DNA from 2 places in the Pseudomonas sp. Tof1 genome. Region 1 is predicted to be linked to the other one. Evidence: predicted binding sites of a transcription regulator. Region 1 holds the regulator's gene; the other holds the start of a gene.

What was found. The regulator FliA, encoded in region 1, starts transcription of late flagellar genes. The targets are predictions, from matches to a motif close to CTAAAGTTTNNNNNNNNNNNGCCGNTAA.
Region 2: ACZ5KU_RS05840 (methyl-accepting chemotaxis protein) is a predicted target of FliA. The motif match lies at 1,286-1,313, and genes of this name have one in related genera.

The regions. Positions count from the first base shown of each region.
Region 1 covers NZ_AP024344.1:1,834,306-1,842,255, forward strand. The annotation lists gene flhB (flagellar biosynthesis protein FlhB) at 1-337, shown strand, start outside; gene flhA (flagellar biosynthesis protein FlhA) at 466-2,595, shown strand; gene flhF (flagellar biosynthesis protein FlhF) at 2,607-3,935, shown strand; gene fleN (flagellar synthesis regulator FleN) at 4,057-4,890, shown strand; gene fliA (RNA polymerase sigma factor FliA) at 4,887-5,627, shown strand; gene ACZ5KU_RS08535 (chemotaxis response regulator CheY) at 5,819-6,190, shown strand; gene ACZ5KU_RS08540 (protein phosphatase CheZ) at 6,213-7,001, shown strand; gene ACZ5KU_RS08545 (chemotaxis protein CheA) at 7,016-7,950, shown strand, end outside.
Region 2 covers NZ_AP024344.1:1,286,817-1,294,766, forward strand. The annotation lists gene ACZ5KU_RS05835 (diguanylate cyclase domain-containing protein) at 1-1,202, opposite strand, end outside; gene ACZ5KU_RS05840 (methyl-accepting chemotaxis protein) at 1,437-3,059, shown strand; gene ACZ5KU_RS05845 (chemotaxis protein CheW) at 3,059-3,574, shown strand; partial or broken gene ACZ5KU_RS05850 (CheR family methyltransferase) at 3,574-4,862, shown strand; partial or broken gene ACZ5KU_RS05855 (chemotaxis protein CheW) at 4,859-5,541, shown strand; partial or broken gene ACZ5KU_RS05860 (response regulator) at 5,538-7,840, shown strand; gene cheB (chemotaxis response regulator protein-glutamate methylesterase) at 7,837-7,950, shown strand, end outside.

The DNA.
Region 1 (7,950 bases):
CACCAACCCGACCCACTACGCGGTCGCGCTCAAGTACGATTCGGAAAAGGGCGGGGCGCCGATCCTGTTGGCCAAGGGTAACGACTTCATTGCCCTGAAGATCCGCGAGATCGCTGTCGAACACGACATCATGCTGCTCGAATCACCGGCCCTGGCCCGTTCGATCTACTACTCCACCGAGCTGGAGCAGGAGATTCCGGCGGGGCTGTATCTGGCGGTGGCGCAGGTGCTGGCGTACGTCTACCAGATCCGCCAGTTCCGCGCGGGCAAGGGCCGCCGGCCGGACCCGCTCAAGGACGACCTGCCGATTCCGCCGGAGTTGCGCCGCGATTCCTGATGGGCCCGCAAGTCTTGCTTTCCCCCGCATTTTCAACGTCTTCGTCATAGTTGGAGAGCTTCTTGCAGAAGCAGCTCCACGACGCCCGCAGGCGTCAAAAGTTTGCTTCAAGGTGACGAGGAATACCGGTGGATCGCACTCAACTCATCAACACTGCACGCAGCAACCTGGCCGGCCTCGGTCGGGGCAACCTGGGTGTGCCGCTGCTGCTGTTGGTCATGCTGGCGATGATGATGTTGCCGGTGCCGGCCTTCCTGCTGGACGTGTTCTTCACCTTCAACATCGCCCTGTCGATCGTCGTCCTGCTGGTCTGCGTGTATGCGCTGCGGCCGCTGGATTTCGCGGTGTTCCCGACCATCCTGCTGGTCGCCACGCTGTTGCGCCTGGCGCTGAACGTGGCATCGACCCGGGTGGTCATGCTCCATGGCCAGGAAGGCCATGCCGCCGCGGGCAAGGTGATCCAGGCTTTCGGTGAGGTGGTGATCGGCGGTAACTACGTGGTCGGTATCGTGGTCTTCGCGATCCTGATGATCATCAACTTCGTCGTGGTCACCAAGGGTGCCGGGCGGATTTCCGAGGTGAGCGCGCGTTTCACCCTCGATGCGATGCCCGGTAAGCAGATGGCGATCGATGCCGACCTCAACGCCGGCCTGATCGACCAGGCCCAGGCCAAGGCGCGCCGTGCGGAAGTGGCCCAGGAGGCCGAGTTCTACGGTTCGATGGACGGTGCCAGCAAATTCGTCCGCGGTGACGCCATCGCCGGCCTGCTGATCCTGTTCATCAACCTGATCGGCGGCATGGCGGTCGGCATCTTCCAGCACAACATGACATTCGCCGACGCCGGCAAGGTCTACGCCCTGCTGACCATCGGTGACGGTTTAGTGGCGCAATTGCCATCACTGTTGTTATCCACAGCCGCGGCCATCATGGTGACCCGTGCCTCCGGCTCGGAAGACATGGGCAAGCAGATCAACCGGCAGATGTTCGCTTCGCCCAAGGCCCTGGCCGTGGCGGCCGGCCTGATGGCGGTCATGGGGCTGGTGCCGGGCATGCCGCACATCTCCTTCCTCAGTCTGGCGCTGCTGGCCGGTGGTGCGGCGTACCTGGTCTGGAAAAAACAGAATGTTGCCAAGGCCCAGGCCCTGGCCGAAGTCCAGCGCCAGCAGGAACTGCTGCCGTCGCCGGCCCGCGCCATGGAAACCAAGGAACTGGGCTGGGACGACGTGACCCCGATCGACATGATCGGCCTGGAAGTGGGCTACCGCCTGATTCCGCTGGTGGATCGCAACCAGGGCGGGCAGTTGCTGGCGCGGATCAAGGGCGTGCGCAAGAAGCTGTCCCAGGACCTGGGCTTTCTGATGCCCACCGTGCATATTCGTGACAACCTCGACCTGGCGCCCAGCGCCTACCGCCTGACCCTGATGGGGGTGATTCTGGCCGAGGCCGAGATCTATCCCGAGCGCGAACTGGCGATCAACCCGGGGCAGGTCTATGGCACGCTCAACGGGATTACCGCCAAGGACCCGGCCTTCGGGCTGGATGCGGTCTGGATCGAGATCAGCCAGCGCGCCCAGGCGCAGTCGCTGGGCTACACCGTGGTCGATGCCAGTACCGTGGTCGCGACCCACCTCAACCAGATTCTGTACAAGCACTCCAGCGAGCTGATCGGTCACGAGGAAGTCCAGCAGCTCATGCAACTGCTGGCCAAGAACTCGCCGAAACTGGCCGAGGAACTGGTGCCGGGGATCATTTCCCTGTCGCACCTGCTCAAGGTGCTGCAGGCGTTGCTCGCCGAACACGTGCCGGTGCGCGATATCCGCACCATTGCCGAAGCGATCGCCAACAATGCCTCCAAGAGTCAAGATACTGCCGCTTTGGTTGCCGCCGTGCGTGTCGGTTTATCCCGCGCAATCGTCCAAAGCATTGTAGGGCTTGACTCCGAGCTGCCTGTGATCACCTTGGAACCCAGGTTGGAACAAATATTGCTCAATAGTCTGCAGAAGGCCGGACAAGGCTCGGAAGAGGGCGTTCTGCTCGAACCGAGCATGGCTGAAAAGCTTCAGCGTTCACTGATTGAGGCCGCCCAGCGTCAAGAGATGCAGGGGCAGCCGGTGATCCTGCTGGTAGCCGGTCCGGTTCGCGCGATGCTTTCGCGGTTCGGACGCCTGGCGGTACCCAGCCTGCATGTGCTGGCTTACCAGGAAATTCCGGACAACAAGCAAGTCACCATCGTTGCGACAGTAGGGCCCAACGGCTGAGGTAGTGGGTTATGCAAGTTAAGCGTTTTTTCGCCGCCGATATGCGTCAGGCCATGAAGCTGGTTCGTGACGAATTGGGCTCGGACGCGGCCATCATCGGCAACCGCCGGATCGCCGGCGGTGTCGAGCTGACGGCTGCGCTCGACTACAAGCTCTCGGCCCTGGCCCCACGGGTTCCGAACATGGAGCTCGAGGACGAGTTGCGCAAGACCCAGTCGCGGATCGTCACCGCCCAGGCCGAACTGAGCCTGCGCAGCGAAGGTGAAAGCGATGCAGGCACCAACCGCCAACTGTTCGCCGGCCTGCCGCTGACCGCGGCGGAGCCGCTGATCGAACCGACCTTCGACGAGCCACGCCGTCCGGCTCCGGCCCCGGCTGCAGCGGCCCCGGCGGTGGACCAGCGGGTTTTCGAGTCGATGCGCTCGGAGCTCAACGGCCTGCGTGAACTGCTGGAAGTCCAGCTCGGCTCGCTGGCCTGGAACCAGTTGCAGGGGCGCCAGCCGGAGCAGGCCAACCTGTGGCGACGCCTGCAGCGCATCGGCCTGTCCGGGCCGCTGTCGCGCGACCTGCTGGCACTGATCACCGACATCCAGGACCCACGCCAGGCCTGGCGCATGCTGCTGGCGCACCTGGCACGCATGATCGTCACGCCCGAGATCGAACCGCTGGAAGAGGGCGGGGTGATCGCCATGGTCGGCCCGGCCGGCATGGGCAAGACCACGACCCTGGCCAAGCTGGCCGCACGCTACGTACTCAAGTACGGCGCACAGAATATCGCGCTGGTAAGCATGGACAGCTTCCGCATTGGCGCCCAGGAGCAGCTCAAGACGCTGGGGCGGATTCTCAATGTCTCCGTGACCCATGTCGACCCCGGCCAGTCCCTGGCACAGGCCCTCGATCCGCTGCTGCGCAAGCGCGTGGTGCTGATCGACACCGCCGGCCTGCAGGCCAGCGACCCGGCCTTGCGCATGCAGCTGGAAAGCCTGGCCGGTCGCGGGATCAAGGCGAAGAACTATCTGGTCCTGGCCACCACCAGCCAGAAGCAGGTGCTCACCGCCGCCTACCATAGCTACAAGCGCTGTGGCCTGGCCGGTTGCATCCTGACCAAACTGGACGAGACGGCAAGCCTCGGCGAAGTGCTGAGCCTGGCCATCAGCCATGAACTGCCGGTGGCCTATCTGACCGATGGCCCGCGGATCCCGGACGATCTGCATCTGCCACGCCGTCACCAGCTGGTGAGCCGGGCGGTGAGTGTGCAGATGCAGGAAGAACCCAGCGAAGAGGCCATGGCCGATATGTTCGCTGACATCTACCACAGCCCCTCCAAACGAGTGGGGTGAGGTAACCATGAAGACGTTGCAACGCATCTACATCGATGGTCTGCCAGGCATTAGTCTCCCTCGGGAGCGCGCAGCCAGTTATGTGGCCTTCCGTCTACGCAAGACAAGGTAAGAAGAGAACATGGGTAGCATGCATCCCGTACAGGTGATTGCGGTGACCGGCGGCAAGGGTGGCGTCGGGAAGACTAACGTGTCAGTGAACTTGTCCCTGGCGCTGGCTGAGCTTGGCCGGCGTGTCATGCTGCTGGATGCCGACCTGGGCCTGGCGAATGTCGACGTTCTGCTGGGGCTGACCCCGAAACGGACCCTGGCCGATGTGATCGAGGGCCGCTGCGAGTTGCGCGATGTGCTGCTGCAGGGGCCTGGCGGGATCCGTATCGTGCCGGCGGCCTCAGGCACCCAGAGCATGGTCAATCTCAATCCGGCCCAGCATGCCGGCCTGATCCAGGCGTTCAGCGATATCGGCGACAATCTCGACGTGCTGGTGATCGACACCGCTGCGGGTATTGGTGACTCGGTGGTCAGTTTTGTCCGCGCGGCCCAGGAAGTGCTCCTGGTGGTCTGCGACGAGCCGACCTCGATCACCGACGCCTACGCGCTGATCAAGCTGCTCAACCGCGACTACGGCATGAATCGTTTCCGGGTGCTGGCCAACATGGCCCAGAGCCCGCAGGAAGGGCGCAACCTGTTCGCCAAGTTGACCAAGGTCACGGACCGCTTCCTTGACGTGGCCCTACAATACGTCGGCGCCGTTCCCTACGACGAATGCGTTCGCAAGGCCGTGCAGAAGCAGCGTGCGGTCTACGAAGCCTTCCCACGTTCGAAATGTGCCCTGGCGTTCAAGGCCATCGCGCAGAAGGTCGACACCTGGCCGTTGCCCGCCAACCCGCGGGGGCACCTGGAGTTCTTCGTCGAACGTCTGGTACTTCAAACGAGTGCGGGACCGGTGCTATGACTGCAAGTGGCTATCGCATGTATTCCAAGTCTTCGCGTGACAGCCAGTATGAATTGATCGAGCGATACGCGCCGCTGGTCAAGCGCATCGCCTATCACCTGCTGGCACGGCTGCCGGCCAGTGTTCAGGTCGAGGACCTGATCCAGGCCGGGATGATCGGCCTGCTCGAGGTTTCGACCAAGTACGACTCGGGCAAGGGCGCGAGTTTCGAGACCTATGCCGGTATCCGCATTCGTGGCGCGATGCTCGACGAGGTGCGCAAGGGCGACTGGGCACCCCGTTCGGTACACCGCAACACCCGCATGGTCAGTGACGCAATCCGCGCAATTGAAGCGAAAACCGGTCGCGACGCTAAAGATCATGAAGTTGCAGCCGAACTCCAGTTGAGTCTCGATGATTATTACGGGATTTTGAATGATACCTTGGGCAGCCGCCTGTTCAGTTTCGACGACCTGTTGCAGGACGGCGAACATGAAGGGTTGCATGAGGATGGCGCGAGTGCTCATCTCGAACCGTCGCGCGATCTGGAGGATGAACGCTTCCAGGCCGCACTGGCGGACGCGATCGCCAATTTGCCGGAGCGTGAGCGGCTGGTGTTGTCGCTGTACTACGACGAGGAGCTGAACCTCAAGGAAATCGGTGAGGTCCTGGGGGTCAGCGAATCACGGGTCAGCCAGTTGCATAGCCAGTGCGCAGCCCGTTTGCGGGGGCGTTTGGGAGAGTGGCGAGCGCGTTGACGGGGCAGTGTGTGGGGACACTGCGAACGAGACCGATGCAGCGTGTGACGGTGTATCGGCGGCTCGGCCGGTTGTGGTTTCCATGCAGTAGGGTACAGAGCCTTGTCGAGTGTTGTGCCGAATTGATTTAACAGCGCGTCCAGGTGCTGAAACGCGTTTAAGACTGCTTGGAGGTCGAATTGAACAAGAACATGAAAATCCTCATTGTTGATGACTTTTCAACGATGCGGCGGATCATCAAGAACCTGTTGCGTGATCTCGGGTTCACCAACACTGTCGAGGCCGATGACGGTACTACCGCCATTCCGGTGCTGAACAGTGGCAGCATCGACTTTCTGGTCACCGACTGGAACATGCCCGGCATGACCGGCATCGATCTGCTGCGCCACGTGCGTGCCGACGAGAAGCTCAAGCACCTGCCGGTCCTGATGGTAACGGCCGAGGCCAAGCGCGAGCAGATCATCGAGGCCGCACAGGCCGGTGTGAACGGCTATGTGGTCAAACCATTCACTGCCCAGGCGTTGAAAGAGAAGATCGAGAAGATCTTCGAACGCATCGGTTGATGAAGTCCGCCACGGGGGCGCTATGGAGCACTACGAATCCTCTCTGGGCGATTTTGAATCGACCCTGAAAAAACATGCTCGTGAGCTGGTCGAAAGCCTTGAAAAAGGCCGCTTCGGCGACGCCGTGCAAATGATCCATGAGCTGAACCAGGCCCGTGACCGCGGCTTGTATCTGGAAGTCGGCAAGCTGACCCGCGAGCTGCACAGTGCGATCGTCAATTTCCAGATCGATCCCACCATGCCGCAAGCCGAGGAAGTCTCGCAGATCACCGATGCCACCGAGCGCCTGTCCTATGTGGTCAGGCTGACCGAGGCTGCGGCCAACCGCACCATGGATCTGGTGGAGAGCGCGACCCCGCGGATCAATGGCCTGAATGACGAGGCCAAGGCGCTGAGCGCCGACTGGGGGCGGTTCATGCGGCGCGAGGTCGGTGCCGAGGAATTCCGTGCGTTGGCCCGCCGGGTCGACAGTTTTCTGACGCGCAGCGAGCAGGAAACCCAGGCGGTTTCGAGCGAGCTCAACGACATCCTGCTGGCCCAGGATTATCAGGATCTGACCGGCCAGGTGATCAAGCGCGTCACGCAGATGGTCACCGAGGTCGAGAGCAACCTGCTCAAGCTGGTGCTGATGGCCAGCCATGTGGATCGCTTTGCCGGCATCGAACATGACCGTGAAGCGATCCTTGCGCAAAAAGATCCACAAAAACAAATGGCAAAGGGTGAAGGTCCGCAGATTCATGCCGATAAACGTGAAGACGTTGTGTCCGGCCAGGACGATGTCGACGATTTGCTTTCCAGCCTTGGATTCTAGGAGCACCCATACACATGAGCTTCGGCGCCGATGAAGAGATCCTTCAGGATTTCCTGGTTGAGGCCGGCGAGATTCTTGAGCAACTGTCCGAACAACTGGTCGAGCTGGAAAGCCGGCCGGACGATGCGGACCTGCTCAATGCCATCTTTCGCGGTTTTCACACTGTAAAAGGGGGCGCCGGCTTCCTTCAGCTCAACGAGCTGGTGGAGTGCTGTCACATCGCCGAGAACGTGTTCGACATCCTGCGCAAGGGTGAGCGTCGCGTCGACGCCGAGCTGATGGACGTGGTCCTGGAAGCGCTCGATGCGGTCAACGGCATGTTCGGCCAGGTGCGCGAGCGCAGCCCGATCACTCCAGCGACCCCGGAGCTGCTGGCGGCCCTGTCGCGCCTGGCGGAACCCGCCGGTGCCGAACCGGCGCCGGAGCCCGTGGCCGAGGTCGCGGCAGCCGAGCCGGAACCGGTGGCCGAAGCGGTCGCCGAAAGCCCGTCCGGTGACATCACCGACAATGAATTCGAACAGTTGCTCGACTCCCTCGACGGTGGCAAGGCCGATGCGCCACAAGCCGCCAGCGAAGGCGAGGCCGAGAGCGATGAAATCACCGATGCCGAGTTCGAGTCCCTGCTCGACCAGTTGCATGGCAAGGGCCAGTTCGCGCCCGACGCTGTGGCGGCTTCGGCCCAGGCACCGACCGCCGAGGCGGCCGGTGAGCAGCCTGACAGCGGCGACATTACCGACGACGAATTCGAAGCCCTGCTCGATCAGTTGCATGGCAAGGGCACGTTCAAGGTCGAGGGGATCGACACCGCTGCGGCGGCGGCCCAGGCCGCGGAAGTGACCGGTGCCTCCGGCAGCGACCTGATCACCGATCAGGAGTTCGAGTCCCTGCTCGACGAACTGCACGGCAAGGGCAAGTTCACCGATGTGGCGGCCAGTGCCGCCGCGCCGGC
Region 2 (7,950 bases), 550 kb from region 1:
GCCCGTGGCAGGTATTTCTCCAGCGCCGCCCGGTTGGGCAGGCCGGTCAGTGCATCATGGTGCGCCAGGCTTTCCATGACCCCGAGGGCCGTCTGGTGATTGCTCAGGCTGTCCACCAGGTGACGGATCGACTGGCTCAACTGGGCGATTTCCCGCGTGCCCTTGAGCTCGGGAATCTCCATCGTCTCACCGATGCTCAGGCGATCGGCGGCATTGGCGATGGCTTTCAGCGGCCGGGTGAACCAGGTGGCCAGCAACCAGCCGATCAGGGCGACGATCGCCGCCAGGGCAACGCCCCAGACCAGGATATCGCGCTGCAGCTCCTTGGCCGGGGCGTACGCCTCGTCGAGGGTCTGGCGGGTGACCACGGTCCAGCCCAGGCCGGCATAGGCTTCATGGCCGATACTGGACGCCAGGCCGGTCAGGTACTCCTGGCCATCCGGCCAGCGCTGGACCGCCCAGCGCGGTGGCTTGTTCGAGCCGTCGAGCAGCGGCAGGCGCAACGGCCGGCCGATGTCATCGCGGGGGCCGAGCAGTATCCGCTGATCGGCGGCGACGACAAAGAACTCGATCTTGCGCCGTGCCTGTAATGGCCCCTTCAACGACTGGCGCAGGTTTTCGGCCCAGTTCCAGGACAGGTGCGCGGCCAGTACCCCGACCTTTTCCCGGGCTTCGCCGCTGGCACCGTTGAACACCGGCAGGCTGATGTCGACGAACTTCAGGGGTTCGCCGCTGGGGTTGGGCAAGAGTCTGGAGAGCAGCACGGCCTCGTGGACATCGCCGATGAACACCCCCTCGAGGCCTCGGCGGAACACCGGGCGCTGGCTGATGCTGGTGCCTTGCAGGATGCCCCCGGTCGAGGCCCGCACCCGACCCGCGGTATCGGTCAGGCCGAGCCAGGCGATGTCGGGGAATTCGCCCTGCAACTGATCGAGCAACTGGCGGACTTCTCCCAGGTCGGAAGCCTGCTGCAAGACCTTCAGGTGGCTGATCACACTCAACAGATGCAGGCGGTTGGCCATGGCCCGGTCCAGGCGGTCGGACATCTGGTAGGCGGCTTCCGCCAGGTCCTGGCCGATTTCACCGCGCATCCGCACACTGGAATCGTGCCCGATGAGCGAACCCAGCAACCAGCTCAGCAGGCTCACCAACAGGGCGATGGCAAGTGCAAGGCGGCTACGCAGGCTGGGCAGTACGGGCATCAAGCAGTTCTCATGATCGATACGGCCAATTGACGGAACTCATGAACGGCAACACTGCGCTTTCAACCACACAGGAGGTATTTTGTAGGGATGTCGGCAAGTTGCCGGTAAGGATGAGAAATCTCCTGTAAGTTATATTCCCTACATTTGTAGTCCCAGTTATAGCTTGTGCATAAATGATGGCACACGCTCGGCTATACTGCCCTCCATTTGAATGCTTTCCGAGGACTGATTGTGAAGAACTGGACTCTGCGCCAACGAATACTCGCGAGTTTTGCCGTCATCATCGCGATCATGTTGTTGATGGTCGTTGCCGCTTATTCCCGGTTGCTGTCGATCGAGTCCAGTGAGGAGAGTGTGCGCAGCGATGCCATCCCCGGCGTCTACTACAGCACCATGATTCGCAGCTCCTGGGTCGAGAGCTACGTGCTCACCCAGCAATTGCTCGGTTTCAACGGCGACGGGGTGATCAGCGCCGCCGACCAGGAGCAGTACAAGGCCTTTACCAGTCGCCTGCTCGAACAGATGGAGAATTACCAGAGGACCATCTTCGACGGCGACGACCGGGCGCGTTTCGAACTCTTCAAGCGCGAGCACGAGAACTACACCAAGGCCCTGGCCAATGTGCTCGACCTCTACCAGCGCAAGCAGAACGATGAGGCGATCCGTCAGTTCAAGCTGCAACTGACCCCGGCCTGGATGAACGGGCGCAAGGAACTCAACGACATCATCGTGCAGAACAAGGACGTTGCCGACCGGGCCACCGATGCCATCAGTTCCTCGGTGTCGTCCGCGAAGATCAGCATGGTCATTTCCCTGTTGCTCGCGGTGTTCGCCGCAGGCCTGTGCGGCTGGTTGCTGATGCGCGCGATCACCTCGCCGATGCAGCGTATCGTCGAAATTCTCGAGATCATGCGTACCGGCGACATGAGCAAGCGCCTGAACCTGGAGCGCAAGGACGAGTTCGGCTCGGTGGAGACCGGTTTCAACGACATGATGACCGAGCTGACGGCCCTGGTGTCCCAGGCACAGCGCTCGGCGGTGCAGGTGACCACTTCGGTCACCGAGATTGCCGCCACTTCCAAGCAGCAGCAGGCCACCGCCACCGAGACGGCCGCCACCACCACTGAAATCGGTGCGACCTCGCGGGAAATCGCGGCGACCTCCCGTGATCTGGTACGCACCATGACCGAAGTGTCGTCCGCCGCCGACCAGGCCTCGGTGCTCGCCGGTTCCGGCCAGCAGGGCCTGGCCCGGATGGAGGACACCATGCATTCGGTGATGGGGGCCGCCGAGCTGGTGAACTCCAAGCTGGCGATCCTCAACGAAAAGGCCGGCAACATCAACCAGGTGGTGGTGACCATCGTCAAGGTCGCCGACCAGACCAACCTGCTCTCGCTCAACGCCGCCATCGAGGCGGAGAAGGCCGGGGAGTACGGCCGCGGTTTCGCCGTGGTCGCCACCGAGGTGCGTCGCCTGGCCGACCAGACCGCCGTGGCCACCTACGACATCGAACAGATGGTGCGCGAGATCCAGTCGGCGGTGTCCGCCGGGGTCATGGGCATGGACAAGTTCTCCGAGGAGGTGCGCCGCGGCATGTTCGAAGTGCAGCAGGTCGGCGAGCAGCTTTCGCAGATCATTCACCAGGTACAGGCCCTGGCGCCGCGGGTGCTGATGGTCAACGAGGGCATGCAGGCGCAGGCCACCGGCGCCGAGCAGATCAACCTCGCGCTGGTGCAGTTGGGTGATGCCAGCAGCCAGACCGTCGAGTCCCTGCGCCAGGCCAGTTTTGCCATCGACGAGCTGAGCCAGGTCGCGGTCGGCCTGCGCAGCGGCGTCTCGCGTTTCAAAGTCTGATGAGCGAACTGCTGGCCAAGCGCGTCGCCAGCGCGCAGTCCCGGGACCGCCTGTTCCTGGTCTTTCGCATCGGCAGCGAGCGTTATGCCCTGCAAGCCGTGGAGATCGCAGAGGTGCTGCCGCGCCTGCAGCTCAAGGCCATCGCCCATGCGCCGGACTGGGTCGCGGGCGTGTTCGCCCATCGTGGCTCGATGGTGCCGGTGATCGACGTCAGTGCCATGACCTTCGGCCAGCCCGCCGTGGCCCGCACCAGCACGCGCCTGGTGCTGGTGCATTACCGGCCTGAGCCGGATGCCGCCAGTGCTCTGCTCGGGCTGATTCTCGAACAGGCCACCGATACCCTGCGTTGCAACCCGAACGACTTCCAGCCCTACGGCCTGGACAACCGCCAGGCGCCTTACCTGGGACCGGTACGGGAGGACGGGCAGGGGCTGGTGCAACGTATCCGCGTCAACGAACTGCTCAGGCCAGAGGTGCATGCCCTGCTGTTTCCCGAATCCGCCGAGGGCCTGTGATGAGCACCGACCAGCGATTCTTCGATTTTCTCAAGGAGCGGATCGGCCTGGACGTTGCTTCGGTCGGACCGCTGATCATTCAGCGTGCCGTACGCCAGCGCTGCACCCAGTTGCAGATGGACACGCCCGAGCAGTACTGGGCCCGGCTGCAAGGCTGCGCCGACGAACAGCAGGCGCTGATCGAGGCGGTGATCGTCCCGGAAACCTGGTTTTTCCGCTATCCCGAATCCTTCGCGACGCTGGCCCGCCTGGCCACCGAGCGCCAGGAGCAACTGCGTGGCATGCGCGCGCTGAAGATCCTCAGCCTGCCGTGTTCCACCGGCGAGGAGCCCTATTCGATCGCCATGGCACTGCTCGATGCCGGGCTGGCACCCCACCAGTTCAAGGTCGACGGGATCGACGTCAGCCCGGCGTCGATCGAGCGCGCCAGGCGCGCCATTTATGGCAGGAACTCGTTTCGCGGCGAGGACATCGGCTTTCGCGAGCGGCATTTCACCGCGCTCGAGGAGGGCTACCAGGTCAGTGAGCGGGTTCGCGAGCAGGTCCGGCTGCGCGCGGGCAACCTGCTGGAACCCGGGCTGCTGGCCGGCGAGGTCTATGACTTCGTGTTCTGCCGCAACCTGCTGATCTATTTCGACCTGCCGACCCAGCAGCAGGTCTTCGAGATTCTCAAGCGCCTGACCCATGTCGACGGCGTGCTGTTCATCGGCCCGGCCGAGGGCAACCTGCTGGGGCGGCTGGGCATGCGCTCCATCGGCGTACCGCAGTCGTTCGCGTTTCGTCGCCATTTGCCGACCGAAGCGGAACCGGTGTTGGCTTTTGTGGCACCGGTCATGCCGCCACCGCTGCCCGTCCGTACCCCACCCAAAAACGTTGTGCCCCCGCGGCTGCCCCCGCGTCCGGCGCTGGCTGGCGTACCGCCGCCGGCCCCCCCGCGAGGCCGCCTGCGCTGGCGGGCGACGCCGCGAGCCTGCTGGCGCGGATTGCCGAGCTGGCCAACGAGGGGCGCAGCGACGAGGCCCGCCAGGCCTGCGACAGTTTTCTGCGGCAACACGAGCCGGTGCCCCAGGTGTTCTACTGGCAGGGCTTGCTGAGCGAGGTGGCGGGTAATGCGCAACAGGCCCAGGGCTTCTACCGCAAGGCGCTGTACCTCGACCCGCAACACCCTGAGACCCTGGCGCAATTGGCCGCGCTGCTGGCCGCCCAGGGCGACGCGGCCGGAGCCCGACGATTGCAGGACCGCGCCGCCCGCAGCGGGCGGGCCGCTGACAGTGAGCGTAAACGATGAGCGGTTTGACAGCCTTGAACCTTACCCATGAAGACGCCGAGGCCATCGACGATTGCTGGAACCGTATCGGTATTCACGGCGACAAGTCCTGCCCGCTGTTGGCGGACCATATCCATTGTCGCAACTGCGCGGTGTATTCCGCCGCCGCCACCCGTCTGCTGGACCGCTATGCCCTGAGGCAGGAAAGCCGCGAGCAGGTTGCGGTGCAGGAGGGCGAGGCGGTTGCCACCCGCTCCCTGCTGATGTTCCGTCTCGGCGAGGAGTGGCTGGGCCTGGCCACCCGCTGCCTGGTGGAGATCGCGCCGTTGTGTTCGATTCATTCGCTGCCGCACCAGCGCTCGCGGGCGCTGCTGGGCGTCGCCAATGTGCGGGGGGCGCTGGTGGCCTGCCTGTCGTTGGTGGAACTGCTGGGGCTGGACGCGACGGTCACGGCCGCACCGGCTGGCCGGGTCATGCCGCGCATGCTGATCATTGCCGCCCAGGGCGGCCCGGTGGTGGTACCGGTGGATGAAGTGGACGGGATCCACGCCATCGACCAGCGCCTGCTCGATGGCGCCTGCGCTGCCGGCCCCAGGCCAGCTCCAAATATACCCGGGGCGTATTGCCGTTCAGGGGCCGCAGTCTGCGCTGGCTGGATGAAGAGCAATTGCTGTCGGCCGTGGCCCGGAGCCTGACATGACCCCAGATCAAATGCGCGACTCGTCGTTGCTCGAGCTGTTCAGCCTGGAGGCCGAGGCCCAGACCCAGGTGCTCAGCGCCGGCCTGCTGGCGCTGGAGCGCAACCCGACCCAGGCCGATCAGCTCGAAGCCTGCATGCGTGCCGCCCACTCTCTCAAGGGCGCGGCGCGGATTGTCGGCGTCGATGCCGGAGTGAGCGTGGCCCATGTGATGGAGGACTGCCTGGTCAGCGCCCAGGAGGGGCGGCTGTATCTGCTGCCCGAACACATCGATGCCTTGCTGCAGGGCACCGACATGCTCATGCGTATCGCCACGCCGGGCAGCGCCAACGTCGGGCCGGTCGACGTCGAGGCCTACCTGCTGCTGATGAAGACGCTGCTCGATCCCTCGGCCCCGGGCGCCCGGGTCGCGCCTGCCGTGGCGCCGACAGTGCCTACAGCGCCGGCGGTCGCCGAGCCGGTGGTGGTTGCCGAGCCCGAGCCGTTGCCTGCTCCCGCCCCGGTCGAGGCGGAACCCGTCGCGCAGCCGAACAGGCGCGCCGTCACCGAGGGTGGCGAGCGGGTGTTGCGGGTCACGGCCGAGCGGCTGAACAGCCTGCTCGACCTGTCGAGCAAATCCCTGGTCGAAACCCAGCGGCTCAAGCCCTACCTGGCCAGCCTGCAGCGCCTGCGGCGCATGCAGGGCAACAGCCAGCGGGCGCTGGACAGTCTCGGCGATCAGTTGAAGGGCGTCGGCCTGGGCCTGGAGGCCGAGCAAGCGCTGGCGGACGCCCGGCGCCAGTTGGCCGAGGCGCAGCAGATGCTGATCACCCAGATTGCCGAACTCGACGAATTCGGCTGGCAGGCCGGCCAGCGGGCCCAGGTGCTCTATGACACGGCCCTGGCCTGCCGCATGCGGCCCTTTGCCGATGTCCTGGGCGGGCAGGCGCGGATGGTCCGCGATCTCGGCCGCAGCCTGGGCAAGCAGGTGCGACTGGAGATCGAAGGGGAGAAGACCCAGGTCGATCGCGATGTCCTGGAAAAACTCGAGGCACCGCTGACCCACCTGCTGCGCAATGCCGTCGACCACGGTATCGAGAGCCCGGAGCAGCGTGTGCTGGCCGGCAAGCCCGCCGAGGGCCTGATTCGCCTGCGTGCCTCGCACCAGGCCGGCCTGCTGGTGCTGCAACTGCAGGACGACGGCGGTGGCGTCGACCTCGAACGGCTGCGCCGCAGTATCGTCGAGCGCAAGTTGTCGCCTGCCGAAACCGCCGCGCAGCTCAGCGAGGAGGAGTTGCTGACCTTCCTGTTCCTGCCCGGCTTCAGCCTGCGCGACAAGGTCACCGAGGTCTCCGGGCGTGGTGTCGGGCTGGACGCCGTGCAGCACATGGTTCGGCAACTGCACGGTGCGGTGGTGCTGGAGCAGGCGACCGGGCAGGGCAGCCGCTTCCATCTGGAAGTGCCACTGACCCTGTCGGTGGTGCGCAGCCTGGTGGTCGAGGTGGGCGGTGAGGCCTATGCCTTCCCGCTGGCGCATATCGAGCGGATGCTCGACCTGCCGACCGAAGAGATCGTGCAACTGGAGGGGCGCCAGCATTTCTGGCACGAAGGCCGCCATGCCGGCCTGGTTGCGGCCAGTCAGTTGCTGCAGCGGCCGGCCAGCGAGCATGTCGGCGATACCCTCAAGGTCGTGGTGATCCGCGAGCGTGATACGGTCTACGGGCTGGCGGTCGAACGTTTCATCGGCGAGCGCACCCTGGTGGTGCTGCCGCTCGATCCACGCCTGGGCAAGGTCCAGGACATTTCCGCCGGGGCTTGCTCGATGATGGCTCGGTGGCGCTGATCGTCGATGTCGAGGACATGCTGCGTTCGGTGGACAAGCTGCTCAACACCGGTCGGCTGGAACGTATCGACCGGCGCAATCGCCAGTCCAGCGAAGTGGCGCGCAAGCGCATCCTGGTGGTCGACGATTCCTTGACCGTGCGCGAACTGCAACGCAAGCTGCTGATCAACCGCGGTTACGAGGTGGCGGTGGCGGTGGATGGCATGGACGGCTGGAACGTCCTGCGCGCGGAGGATTTCGACCTGCTGATCACCGACATCGACATGCCGCGCATGGACGGCATCGAACTGGTCACGCTGTTGCGTCGCGACAGCCGCCTGCAGTCGTTGCCGGTGATGGTGGTGTCCTACAAGGACCGCGAAGAGGACCGTCGACGTGGACTGGACGCCGGAGCCGACTATTATCTGGCCAAGGCCAGTTTCCATGACGACGCCTTGCTCGATGCGGTGGTGGAACTGATAGGAGGCGCCCAGGGATGAGGATCGCGATCGTCAATGACATGCCCATGGCCGTCGAGGCCTTGCGCCGTGCCCTGGCGTTCGAGCCGGCACACCAGGTGATCTGGGTGGCGAACAACGGCGCCGATGCG